Regions from separate parts of the Rhizobium sp. SG570 genome, predicted to be linked through region 1. Evidence: predicted binding sites of a transcription regulator. Region 1 holds the regulator's gene; each other region holds the start of a gene.
What was found. The regulator PhoB, encoded in region 1, activates phosphate uptake and scavenging genes when phosphate is short. The targets are predictions, from matches to a motif close to TGTCATNNANCTGTCAT.
Positions count from the first base shown of each region.

Region 1 (3,209 bases):
GCCAAGAAGATGATGACGATCCCCTATAAGATGATCGGCCAGGACGTCTCGGTCTTTTACGGCGACAAGCGCGCGCTCTTCGATGTCAACCTGAACATTCGCGCCAATACGGTCACGGCGCTGATCGGTCCTTCCGGCTGCGGCAAGTCCACTTTCCTGCGTTGCCTCAACCGCATGAACGACACGATCGAGACCTGCCGCATCACCGGCAAGATCACGCTCGACGATCAGGATGTTTATGACAACAGCATCGATGTCGTGGAGCTGCGCGCGCGCGTCGGCATGGTCTTCCAGAAGCCCAACCCGTTTCCGAAGTCGATCTACGAGAACGTCGCCTACGGACCACGCATCCATGGCCTGCACAGCTCGAAAGCCGATCTCGAGCATATCGTCGAGACCAGCCTGCAGAAAGCCGGTCTCTGGGGCGAGGTCAAGGATCGGCTCTATGATGCCGGCACGAGCCTGTCCGGCGGCCAACAGCAGCGTCTGTGCATCGCTCGCGCGGTCGCCGTCAGTCCAGAGGTCATCCTGATGGACGAGCCATGTTCGGCGCTCGACCCCATCGCAACCGCAAAGGTCGAGGATCTGATCCATGAGCTGCGGGAAAACTTCACCATCGTCATCGTGACGCATTCCATGCAGCAGGCAGCCCGCGTTTCGCAACGCACCGCAATGTTTCATCTCGGCCATCTGGTTGAGGAGAACGATACCGATAAAATGTTCACCAATCCCGACGATTTCCGCACGCAGGATTACATCATGGGCCGTTTTGGTTGATGATGCCGTGCGCGCGGCTCCTTTCACACAGTTCACCTTGAGGATAGAAAAATGGTCTCCACTCACATTCTCTCTGCCTATGACGAAGACCTGAAGTTCCTGACGCGCCGCATTGCGGAAATGGGCGGTCTGGCCGAGCAAATGGTCAGCGACAGCGTTCGCGCACTGGTCCAAAGCGATACCAGTCTTGCGCAGAAGGTCATTTCCGACGACGTCATTCTCGATCATGCGGAACGGGAAGTCGGCGACAAGGCGATCGTCACCATCGCCCGCCGGCAGCCGATGGCCGCCGACCTGCGCGAGATCATGGGCTCGATCCGCATCGCTTCCGATCTGGAGCGTGTCGGCGACCTCGGCAAGAACACCGCCAAGCGCGTCATCGCCGTGCAGGGCACAGGCGTTCCGCGGCGGCTTGCCCGCGGCATCGAGCATCTCTCCGAACTGGCGCTCAGCCAGCTCAAGGAAGTGCTTGACGTCTATGCCACCCGTTCGCCGGACAAGGCTGTGTCGATCCGAGAGCGCGACGAGGAAATCGACGCGATGTACACCTCGCTCTTCCGCGAGATGCTGACCTACATGATGGAAGATCCGCGCAACATCACCACCTGCACGCATCTTCTCTTCTGCGCCAAGAACATCGAGCGCATCGGCGACCATGCCACCAACATCGCCGAGACGATCTATTACATGGCGACCGGCGCCCAGCCAGAAGGCGAGCGCCCGAAGGATGATACCGCCAACACCGTTGGCGCGGTGACGGAATAATCTGGAAGCGAAGAAAAGGAGACCAGAGGCGCATGGTTCCGAGAGTTGCTGTTGTAGAAGACGAGGAAGCGCTCAGCGTTCTGCTGCGCTACAATCTCGAGGCTGAGGGCTTCGAGGTCGATACGATCCTCAGAGGCGATGAAGCCGAATTGCGTCTCCAGGAGCGCATCCCCGATCTTCTGATCCTTGACTGGATGCTCCCCGGTGTATCCGGCATCGAGCTCTGCCGCCGGCTGCGTATGCGGCCGGAGACGGAGCGCCTGCCGATCATCATGCTGACGGCCCGCGGCGAGGAAAGCGAGCGCGTGCGCGGTCTTTCCACCGGCGCGGACGATTACGTCGTCAAGCCGTTCTCGACGCCGGAGCTGATGGCCCGCGTCAAGGCGATGCTGCGGCGCGCCCGCCCGGAGGTTCTCTCCACGGTACTGCGTTGCGGCGATATCGAGCTGGATCGCGAGACCCATCGCGTTCACCGCAAGAGCCGCGAAGTGCGGCTGGGACCGACGGAATTCCGCCTGCTGGAGTTCCTGATGTCCTCGCCGGGCCGGGTCTTCTCGCGTTCGCAGCTGCTCGACGGCGTATGGGGACACGATATCTATGTCGACGAACGTACCGTCGACGTGCATGTCGGCCGCCTGCGCAAGGCGCTCAATTTCTCCAATATGCAGGATGTCATCCGCACCGTTCGCGGTGCGGGTTACTCCATGGAAGCTTGAGCGGGTACGCCCGTTCAGGCGTCGACATAGCGGCGGAAACAGAAAACGGGCCTTTCGGCCCGTTTCGTTTATCTTATCTGGAGCGGTTACGCGTTTCACGGACTCGCGTGACCGCTCTATGCTATTGTTTTTACGCAATTCCGGACGGAAAACCGCTTCGCACTTTTCCCGGAATTGTTCTATGGGGCATCTCAGCCGCGCGGTTGAGCTGGCCGACGCCGTTCATGCACCGGCTGGTAGGCCAGGCGCTGATGGTAGCCGCAATAGGGCGATGCATCCGGGCTCTCGTTGCCGCAGAAGTGGAAATCGTCCTTCAGCGGGTCACCGACGGGCCATTTGCAGGTGCGTTCCGTCAGCTCGGTCAGGACGAGGCGCCGAGAGATCGGAACGACGACGTTGGCAGCCGGACGATATTGGATCTCGTTGACCGCATCGACCTCAATCTCTTCCTTGAGCATGGTCGCGCCCTGCTGGCGGGTAACCGTGCGGGTTGCGACGCGCGATGTATAATTCGATGCGCGGGGCGCCGAGGCGCCGCGCTTCGGCGTTCGGGCAGCGGTCGCCGTGCCGCCCGCCTTCGCTCGGCCCGGCAGGCTCAAGCGGTGCACCTTGCCGATGACGGCGTTACGGCTGACACCGCCCAACTGCGCCGCGATCTGGCTGGCGCTCAACCCTTCGGACCATAGCTTTTTAAGCTTCTCGACGCGTTCGTCTGTCCAATTCATGCCCTGTCTCCGCTGTCGCGTTTCCGATGGCAGAATCCTTCACCATTGCCCCGCATAGGATCGAGGCGCGAAACGCTCTAAAATTGTGGTGACTAGTTCCGCCGCATGCAGTCTAGCAATTGGTTTTTAACCTAGTGTGAGGCTGACTCCGTGACAAGAGTCGCGGGAATCTTGAGGAATCGATTTCGAGGTTTTCCCCAACTTGCTGTCCTGGCGTGGCATTTAT
Region 1 is NZ_JAAZQI010000017.1:24,325-27,533, forward strand. Features, by position in the region: gene pstB (phosphate ABC transporter ATP-binding protein PstB) at 1-777, shown strand, start outside; gene phoU (phosphate signaling complex protein PhoU) at 829-1,542, shown strand; gene phoB (phosphate regulon transcriptional regulator PhoB) at 1,575-2,258, shown strand; gene FHT28_RS27540 (GcrA family cell cycle regulator) at 2,450-2,983, opposite strand.

Region 2 (3,209 bases), on a different contig from region 1:
ATAGGCCAGCGCCAGATCGCGCTGGTTGCCGAGCGGCTTGGTGGCCTGGATTTCAAGCTTGCCGGGGCGGGGATAACGATGAAAGTAGAGAGCCTGTTCGTCGAGATCGCCACTCGCCATGTTCTTGGCTGCCTTCGATGTATCGTGCGTATCCACCACACTTCTCCATTCCTGCCTATGCTTTGAGTCCCCTGAATACATCAATCGCTTCGCGTTCACAGTATGCAATTGACGTCGCCGACCGCTTTTTTGTCATCGCGGATTCGCCGGTGTCCGTCTTGGGGCCGGTGAGGGCTATGCTTCCCCGCTTCGCCGCTCGGACAGTCATAAGGGGTTCATCGCGTGGGCTTATGAGAACGGCAGACGAAGGACCCTCCATGACATTGATCGCTTCTCATCGCGGCGGCGCGCATCTATGGCCAGAAAACACCAGGCTTGCCTTTTCAAGGACGGCCAAGCTTGATGTCGATCTCGTTGAATTCGACGTTCACCAGACGCGGGACGGCAAGCTGGTTGTGCATCACGATGCCCTGATCGACCGGATGACCGACGGCAAAGGGGCTATTGTCGATCTCAGCCATGAAGAGCTGATGCGCCATGTCGTGATCGGAAGCGACGGCGAGACTATTCCGACCCTTGCTGAGACCATCGATATCTTCGGCCCGTCCCCGGTCGATCTGCGACTGGAGATCAAGACGAAAGCGGACGGCACGCCCTATGAGGGGATGGAGGCCCGCATCGTCGATGAGTTGATGGCGACCGGCATGGTATCACGGACGATGATCACCAGTTTCGCCCTGCCGCGTCTCGAAGCCTTTGGCAAAGCACTTGGTGACCGCGGTTTGAACGTCGGCGAGTTGCTCGGCTTCATTTTTCTTTGTTCGCCGCAAATGACTGCGCAGCTTGGCTGGAATGGGATCATCGCCGCGCTCCGCAGCTGCGGTGTGCGCGAGATAGCGGTGCGTGCCGACGCCCTGGACGCCGAAGTCATGGGCATCGTACGCAGGAGCGGCATGACGGTGCACGGCTGGGCCGCGCATACGAGCGAAGCGGCAAGAGCGATGTTTCGCCTCGGTGTCGCCAGTTTTACAACCGATCGTCCCGATCTCGCCATCGCGGCCAAACGTGGCTGATCCAGCCCGATAGGCCAGCAGACACAGGGTTTGTCATCTTCCTGAAACACGAGTCTGGTTTTGGAATAGCCAAGTTTGGATAGGGCACGGACTTATAGTTCGTGAATGAAAACATGGACACCCGGCGATTCCGTACACTGTTCATCTCTGACGTACATCTCGGTTCGAAGGCCGCCAAGGTGGACTTCCTTCTCGATTTTCTGCGCTACCACGATGCCGATACCATTTTCCTCGTCGGCGATATCATCGATGGGTGGCGCCTCAAGCGAAACTGGTACTGGCCGCAGGATTGCAATGACGTGGTGCAGAAGGTTCTGCGCAAGGCGCGCAAAGGCACACGGATCGTTTATATCCCCGGCAATCACGACGAATTCCTGCGCGATTTCCCCGGCACGCACTTTGGCGGCATCGAAGTCGCGCAACGCGCCATGCACGAGACTGCCGACGGGAAGAAGTATCTCGTCCTGCATGGCGACGAATTCGATGTCGTCGTTCGTAACGCCCGCCTGCTCGCCTATCTCGGCGATTGGGCCTACGACATGGCCATTCTGATCAATATCGGCCTCGCGGCCGTGCGCCGTCGCCTGAACATGCCCTATTGGTCGTTCTCGGCCTGGGCAAAGCTGCAGGTGAAGCATGCCGTCAACTTCATAGGCGAGTTCCAGCGTGTCGTCGCCGAGGAAGCCAAGCGCAACGATGCCGATGGCGTGATCTGCGGCCATATCCATCACGCTGTCATCGAGGATCTCGACGGCATCCGCTATATCAATACCGGTGACTGGGTGGAAAGCTGCACGGCGATCGCCGAGCATGAGGACGGCACTTTCGAGCTGCTTACCTGGCGGTCGATCCTTGAGACGGAGCCGGCCGGTATATCTGTCGAAGAGTTGCCGAAGGCACTCGGCGTCGGCGCCCAGGCAGCCTAATTTTAGCGCCGCTTCACGGACGCAATAACAGGCTGTCATAATTATTGATCGTTATGAGGCGCCTGTAATTCGGGTTTTTTCCGAAACGTTACGATTTGGCTATTTCTCGCCATAGTCGTACTCTCGATAGCGTGATAGGGACAAATTCAGTTCCCTTCAGGTCTGTCATGATTCCCGCGATAAAATCCTTGCAGGGCGAGGGCGCGCCTTCGTATTTCCGTCTGCGCACCGCCTTGTCCTACTGCGCGCCGTTGTTCGTCAACGGGATCGCTTTGCCGTTTTTCCCCGTCTGGCTGGCGGGATTGAATTTCAATGATCATGAAATCGGTCTCGTGATCGCCGTGCCGATGGTCGTGCGCGTTCTGGTGACGCCCGTCATCGCGGTGTTTGCCGATCACATGAAGGAACGCGCCGATGTGCTGTTCTGGTCCGGTGGGCTGTCATTGCTGACGGCGATCGCGCTTTACTGGACGAGCGAATTCTGGCCCGTGCTGCTCGTTTATGGCGTCCAGGGCGCGACCTACGCGCCCTATGTGCCGGTGGTCGAATCGATCGCTATGTCGGGGGTGCGCCGCTGGGGGTTCGACTATGGCTCCATGCGTGTCTGGGGATCGATCATCTTCATCGTTTCGACGCTTTTCGGCGGCCAGATGATCGGGATGTGGGGAGGCACCATGGTACTGCCCGTCATGGTCGCCGGCTTCGTGCTGACCATGCTCACGGCGCTGATCACGCCGCGTATCGGGCCGACGCGGCGGCGCAACCAGCCGATCAATCTGCAGTCGCCGACTGGAAGCTCGCTGCGCTCTCCGCAATTGCTGATCACGATGATCGGGGTCTCGGTGCAGCAATCGAGCCACGCGATGCTCTACACATTCGCGTCGATCTATTGGCACAAGCTCGGCTTTTCCGGAACCCAGATCGCCGTTCTCTGGAGCATCGGCGTGGCGGCGGAGGTAATGGTCTTCTTCCTCTCGAGAATGCTAAGTCGCCGTTTCAGTGCGTGGACGCTGATTTTCTTCGGCTCGAGCATGTGCGTCCTGCGTTGGATCCTGTTCCCCATCAATCTCGGTTTCGCCGGCTATTTCCTGCTGCAGTGCTTCCATTCCTGCACCTATGCCTGTGTGCATACCGGCATCCAGCGCCGCAT
Region 2 is NZ_JAAZQI010000012.1:75,234-78,442, forward strand. Features, by position in the region: gene FHT28_RS22945 (NADP-dependent malic enzyme) at 1-156, opposite strand, end outside; gene FHT28_RS22950 (glycerophosphodiester phosphodiesterase family protein) at 378-1,133, shown strand; gene FHT28_RS22955 (UDP-2,3-diacylglucosamine diphosphatase) at 1,247-2,059, shown strand; gene FHT28_RS22960 (MFS transporter) at 2,227-3,209, shown strand, end outside.
Region 2: the regulator PhoB is predicted to act here: its motif matches at 1,165-1,181, upstream of FHT28_RS22955 (UDP-2,3-diacylglucosamine diphosphatase).

Region 3 (3,209 bases), on a different contig from region 1:
GATTGCGGTGACCATCTGCGCTTCGCTGTCCGGCTATGCGCTCTCGCGCTTCAACTTCCGCGCCAAGTACTGGATCGTGGCGCTGATGCTGCTCACCCAGATGTTTCCGCTGGTCATGCTGGTGGCGCCGATCTTCAAGATCCTGACGCCGCTGCATCTGACAAATAGTCTCACCGGCCTCGTCGTCGTCTACACGGCCTTCAACGTGCCCTTCGCCACCTTCCTGATGCAGTCCTTCTTCGACGGCATTCCGAAGGATCTGGAAGAGGCTGCCATGATCGACGGCGCGACCCAGTTTATCGCCTTCCGGCAGATCATCCTGCCGCTGACACTGCCCGGCATCGCCGCGACGCTCGGTTTCGTCTTCACGGCCGCCTGGAGCGAGCTGCTCTTCGCGCTCATGCTGATCAACGGCAATCAGGCCGCGACCTTCCCGATCGGGCTTCTCACCTTCGTCTCGAAATTCTCGGTGGATTTCGGGCAGATGATGGCAGCGGGCGTCATGGCGCTCATTCCGGCCGCACTCTTCTTCCTGCTCATCCAACGCTATCTCGTGCAGGGCCTGACGGCCGGCGCGGTCAAGGGTTAGTCACATGGCATCGATCGATATCCAGAACGTCAAGAAGGCCTACGGCCATGTGCAGGTGCTGCACGACATCGATCTGAGGATCAAGGATGGGGAGTTCGTCGTCCTCGTCGGCCCATCGGGATGCGGCAAGTCGACCCTGCTCAGAATGATCGCCGGCCTGGAGGACATCAGCGGCGGCGAGATCCGTATCGCCGAGAAGCGCGTCAACGAGCTGCATCCGAAGGACCGTGATATCGCCATGGTCTTCCAGTCCTACGCGCTCTATCCGCATATGAATGTCGCCGGCAACATGAGCTACAGCCTGCGACTTCGGAAGATGGCGAAGGAGAGTATCGCGAAAGCGGTCGCGGCAGCTGCCGCGAAGCTCGGCCTCGATCCCCTGCTTGAGCGCCGCCCGAAGGCGCTTTCCGGCGGCCAGCGTCAGCGCGTCGCCATGGGGCGCGCCATCGTGCGCCAGCCGAAAGCCTTCCTCTTCGACGAGCCGCTGTCGAACCTCGACGCCCGTCTGCGCGAACAGATGCGGGCCGAAATCAAGAAATTGCATGGCGACCTGAAAGCGACATCGATCTACGTCACCCACGACCAGATCGAGGCGATGACGCTGGCGGACCGGATTGTCGCCATGCATGGCGGGGTGGTCCAGCAGGTCGGGAGCCCCCTTGAGCTCTACGACCGCCCCGCCAACCTCTTCGTTGCCGGCTTCATCGGCTCACCCGGCATGAATTTTCTCGATGCGACCTATGAAACGGGCAGCGTGAAGCTGAAGGACGGCACCGTCGTGGCGCTACCGGCGCCGCTAAACTTGCGGTCAGGCGTCAGGGCGACCCTCGGCATCCGGCCTGAGCATGTCGTCCTCTCCTCGGATCAGTCCAATATGGCCGCCAATGTCGAGCTTCTCGAGCCTACGGGTTTCGGCATCATCCTGCACCTTTCGCTGCATGGCCTGCCGTTCAAGGTGTTCACGCTGGATCGCAGTGCGTTGAGCGCCGGTACCCAGGTGAATGTCGCCTTTCCGCCGCAGCATCTGCACGTCTTCGATGAAGAGGGAAAAAGGGCGACCTAAGCGACGACTTTTTTCCTCGCCGGAGCCAAATCGCGCAAACCGATAGAACTTTGACGCGCGCGCGGCTATCTTCTAATGTCGCAGAAGTTTCATTCAAGTACGACACTATGCTCTTCCTTAAATAGACCAGGGAGGATGTCATGCCGCTTAACAATTACGCCGTGCTCAAAGGCAGACCCATCAACAATCGCCTGGCGACCGGCTCGAGCCCGCATTATCAGGTGCTCGTTTCGGAAAATGGAACGCTGTATCGCATCGCGGTCAATGTGCGTTCGCAGGACGGAAGCGAGGTCGAGTTCCTCGTGCGGGACCGCTTTGAACATCCAATCACGGCACAGCTGGCCGGACTGCCGGAAGGATTGCACCCGACGCCCAGCCAACCCGGTGGCGTCGCGCTCGATTTCATTCGCGGCAATCTCATGCAGCCCTGGGAACTGAAACCGCTTCCGATTTCGGCGGCAGGCCCCGACAACGATCTCAACGAAAAGATCGATAGTTACATTCAGCGCGCCATGTCGGACGAACAGGCGATGATCTATGCCTTTGGCGAGACCTGGGGACCGGAAAACAACAAGGCGGATCAATATTTCGGCTTCAAACCCGGCCGCGGCATTCATGACATCCATTTCAATCAGGGCAATCCGAGCGGAAAATACGCCTCTCAGAACGGTCCATGGCAGGACGGCGGCCTGATACTGGAGTTTCCTCGCGAGCAGCAATGGGTCGCGATCTTCATGAAATTCCAGACGCAGGCGTGGCATTCGGACGACACGGACGGGTCCGTCATCGTCGCGCCGAGCCGGGATCATCCGAACCTGCCGCATGCGCCGGTCGACCGTGATGCCATCCCGACCTTCGATGTACCGGACGGGCTGGTGCGCATCATCGCCGCCTATGTCAACGACGTTAAGACGCCCGAACGCGAAACGGTCACGCTGCTGAATACCGCCGATGTGCCCGTCGATCTCACCGGCTGGCAAATCAAGGACAAACAGAAGAACGCGATGCCGCTCGCAGGCTCGATTGCTGCCGGCGCGACGCAGGTTGTCGAGATCCACCCTCCCGTTGCACTCTCAAACAAGGGCGGGATCATCACCCTGCTCAATGCGCAGGGCATCAAGGTCCACGGTGTCTCCTATACCAAGGATCAGGCAAAGCAGCCGGGACGTACCATTCCGTTCCAGGCGTGAGTACGGCTCATACGTTCTTCAGGCATTTCCCGGCACTAGTTCCCTTCGTAGCGCCGGGGTCGCCTGCCATCAGGAAAATGGTTCGGTTGGCCCCTTGGACGGCTGGGTGAACCAACGCGGACCATCCGCCGTCATGTGGATATGGTCCTCGAGCCGGATACCGAATTTCTGCGGAAAGACGATCATCGGCTCGTTCGAGAAGCACATGCCGGCAGCAAGCGTCGTCGCATTGCCGCGCACGATATAGGGCTCCTCATGGATTTCCAGCCCGAGGCCGTGGCCGGCGCGGTGCGGCAGTCCTGGCAGCTTATAGTCCGGCCCCAGGGAATATCTGGCAAGCACGGCACGAGCAGCATCATCCAGACTT
Region 3 is NZ_JAAZQI010000020.1:60,811-64,019, reverse strand. Features, by position in the region: gene FHT28_RS29515 (carbohydrate ABC transporter permease) at 1-589, shown strand, start outside; gene ugpC (sn-glycerol-3-phosphate ABC transporter ATP-binding protein UgpC) at 594-1,652, shown strand; gene FHT28_RS29505 (DUF2278 family protein) at 1,793-2,842, shown strand; gene FHT28_RS29500 (Xaa-Pro peptidase family protein) at 2,912-3,209, opposite strand, start outside.
Region 3: the regulator PhoB is predicted to act here: its motif matches at 1,729-1,745, upstream of FHT28_RS29505 (DUF2278 family protein).

Region 4 (3,209 bases), on a different contig from region 1:
GCGTCAAGCGGAAATTTGAGGTAGCGCCAACCGTTATCCTCCGGTTCCGGCAACCGACCGCCGCGAATATTCACCTGAAGCGCATGGAGGATCAGCTTCGGCATCGGCAACGTCCGGTCTCGTGCTTCGCGAAGCGCGACGAATCGGTCCTCCGTCATGCCAGACAAATGCGCGTTGTCGCGCTTCTGTTCGCCCACCGTGCTTTCCCACTTCGCATTTCGCCCGCCCGGCTGGTAATCGTGGCCGGTGAAAAGCCGCGTTTCGTCGGGAAGCGCCAGAATCCGCTGGATCGAGTTCCAAAGAGCCTTGGCGCTGCCGCCTGGGAAATCCGCGCGTGCCGTACCCGAATCTGGCATAAAGATCGTATCGTGGATGAAGGCGGCGTCGCCGATGACATAGGTGACGGAGGCGAGTGTGTGGCCGGGCGAGAACATCACGCGGCCTTCAAGGCTACCGACACTGAATGTGTCGCCATCCGCGAAAAGCCTGTCCCATTGCGAGCCGTCCGTGGCCAACTCCGGCCAGTTGTAGATGCCCTTCCAGAGCTTCTGCACGTCGACCACGCGGGAGCCGATCGCCGTTGGCGCTTCGGTCTTCTGCTTCAGATAGTGTGCAGCCGAGAAGTGGTCGGCATGGGGGTGGGTGTCGAGAATCCATTCGACCGTAAGCCCCTCGGCCCGCACATAGTCCAGGATCGCATCGGCATGAACGGTCGCGGTCGTGCCGGACTTCTCGTCGAAGTCGAGCACGGGATCGATAATGGCGCAGGCTCTCGTCGCCGGATCGGTGACGACATACTGGATGCTGCCGGTGCGTGCATCGTAGAAACCCTTGACGCGCGGCGCTTTCCCGGCCTGCCGCTTAAGCCAGCCTGCCGCGCCGGACAGGTCAAAGCCGTGGCCTTTGCCGAAAAGTTCGATATCCTCGCTCTTCATCCGCCCATCGAGCACCTCACCAAGCGCGTAGAGCGTGAGCGCCCGTGTCCCGCTCTTGCAATGGGCCAGAACCGGTCCTTTCGCATCGGTTATCGCTTTCTGGAAGGCGCGGATATCGGCCTCGGTGATGGTCCGACCCGTGACCGGCACGAACGCATAGCCAAGGCCGGCCGATCGCGCAGCGGCGGATTCCGAGGCATTCCCCGGTTGGCCTGCCTCTTCACCGTCCGGCCTGGTGTTAATGACGGCGGCGAACCCCTGTTCGACAAGGGAAACGAAGGCAGTAGGGTCTGGTTGATCCGACACCGTCACCAGGTCGCTGACGTTAACAAGGTTCATAACACGGCTCCAAACAATCATTATATAATTTCATATAATATATATTGATTGTTTACAAGACCCTTCATAGCCCCGGACCAGCATAAAGCGCTTGCCCGCCACACATCAGTGTAAACAGGCTCGGAACGCCGACCCGTTGAAAATCTCGACAACGATTTGAAATTGACAGCAAAATCAGGTCATCTGCGAGATCGTGACCGACGCCTGTCGTGATCCCTATCAGTCTGGAAAGACGAATCTATTTCAATAGCTTAAGCGCCCTCTCGACGGGGTCTTTCTTCGATGCTTTTTCACAGAGATAGCTGTCCCTTCGCGCCAAGTGCGGAGATTTGCAGTCCTCACAGCTGTCTCCGAAAAGACTGTTGCGGTCTCTCGGACATTCGGTACCCTGTCACAACCATGTCATGAAATGCGTCGACACCTCGTGCCGAATCAAGAACGGGTGGCCAGATGGAATATTTCAGACGTTTTAACTTTTTGTTCGCGACGCCGGCCTTCGACAACGAGGATTTGGAAGGAACCCGTTATAACCAGATCGTTGAGGAAATCGAACGCTCAGGTTTCGAGGTTGTGCGCGCGCGCAATCTGGAAGACGCCGAGATCGCAGTACAGACGGACGCCGCCATCGGCTGCATGATGGTCGACTGGGGCAAGAAGGGGCTCGAGGGCAAGACTGCCTCTCTCATCAATTTGATGCGCCGCCGCGGCCTCGAATTCCCGATCATCCTGCTTATCCGCCGTAAACGCTTCGAGGACGTGCCGGTGGAGGTGCTCGACTTCATCGACGGCTATGTCTTCCTCTCCGAGGAAACGCCTGCCTTCATCGCCAAGAACCTTATCAGCCGGCTCAAGCAATATGCCGAGACGCTGAAGACACCGTTTTTCGGCGCGCTGGTAGACTATGCCGAGGAAGGCAACCAGCTTTGGACCTGCCCTGGGCACAATGGCGGCGTGTTCTACAGCCGCAGCCCCATCGGTCGGGTGTTCATGGAGCATCTGGGCGAAGCGGTGTTCCGCGACGATCTCGACAATTCGGTGCTCGACCTCGGCGACCTGCTGACCCACGAGGGGCCGGCACTTGCTGCACAGAAGGAGGCAGCCAAGATCTTCGGCGCCGAGAAGACCTATTTCGTACTGAACGGCACCTCCACCTCCAACAAGGTTGCGCTCTCCGCACTCGTGACCGACGGCGATCTGGTGCTGTTCGATCGCAACAACCACAAAGCCGCCCATCATGGCGCTCTGATGATCTCCGGCGGCATTCCGGTCTACCTGCCGACCAAACGCAACGTCCATGGGCTGATCGGTCCGATAGATTTCTCAGCCTTGGACGAGGAGGCCCTGCGAGAGCGCATCCGTACTCATCCGCTGGTGAAAGATCCCGATGCCTATAAGAAGCCACGTCCGTTCCGCGTCGCGGTGGTGGAGCAGTGCACCTATGACGGCACGATCCACAATGCCGAGATGATCCTCAAGCGCATCGGGCACCTGTGCGACTATATCCTCTTCGACGAGGCATGGGCGGGCTTCATGAAATTTCACCCGCTATATGCCGGACGCTTTGCCATGGGCCTTGGTGATCTTGGCCCCGACGCGCCGGGCATCATCGCCACGCAATCTACCCACAAACAGCTCGCGAGCTTCTCGCAGGCGTCCCAGATACACATGAAGGATCGGCATATCTCCGGCCAGAAGCGCCGCGTGGAGCATCGGCGGTTCAACGAGAGCTTCATGCAGCACGCCTCGACCTCGCCCTTCTACCCCTTGTTTGCCTCGCTCGACGTGGGGGCGCAGATGATGAAGGGTCGCTCGGGCGTGGTGTTGTGGGACGACACGATCCGTCTCGGCATCGAGCTGCGCAAGAAGATCCGGGCCGTGCGACGCGAGTTCGAGGAAAAGGAGCATCGCCCCGAGCGTCGCTGGTTCTTCGAACCT
Region 4 is NZ_JAAZQI010000030.1:27,224-30,432, forward strand. Features, by position in the region: gene blh (bifunctional sulfur transferase/dioxygenase Blh) at 1-1,274, opposite strand, end outside; gene FHT28_RS33485 (Orn/Lys/Arg decarboxylase N-terminal domain-containing protein) at 1,725-3,209, shown strand, end outside.
Region 4: the regulator PhoB is predicted to act here: its motif matches at 1,664-1,680, upstream of FHT28_RS33485 (Orn/Lys/Arg decarboxylase N-terminal domain-containing protein).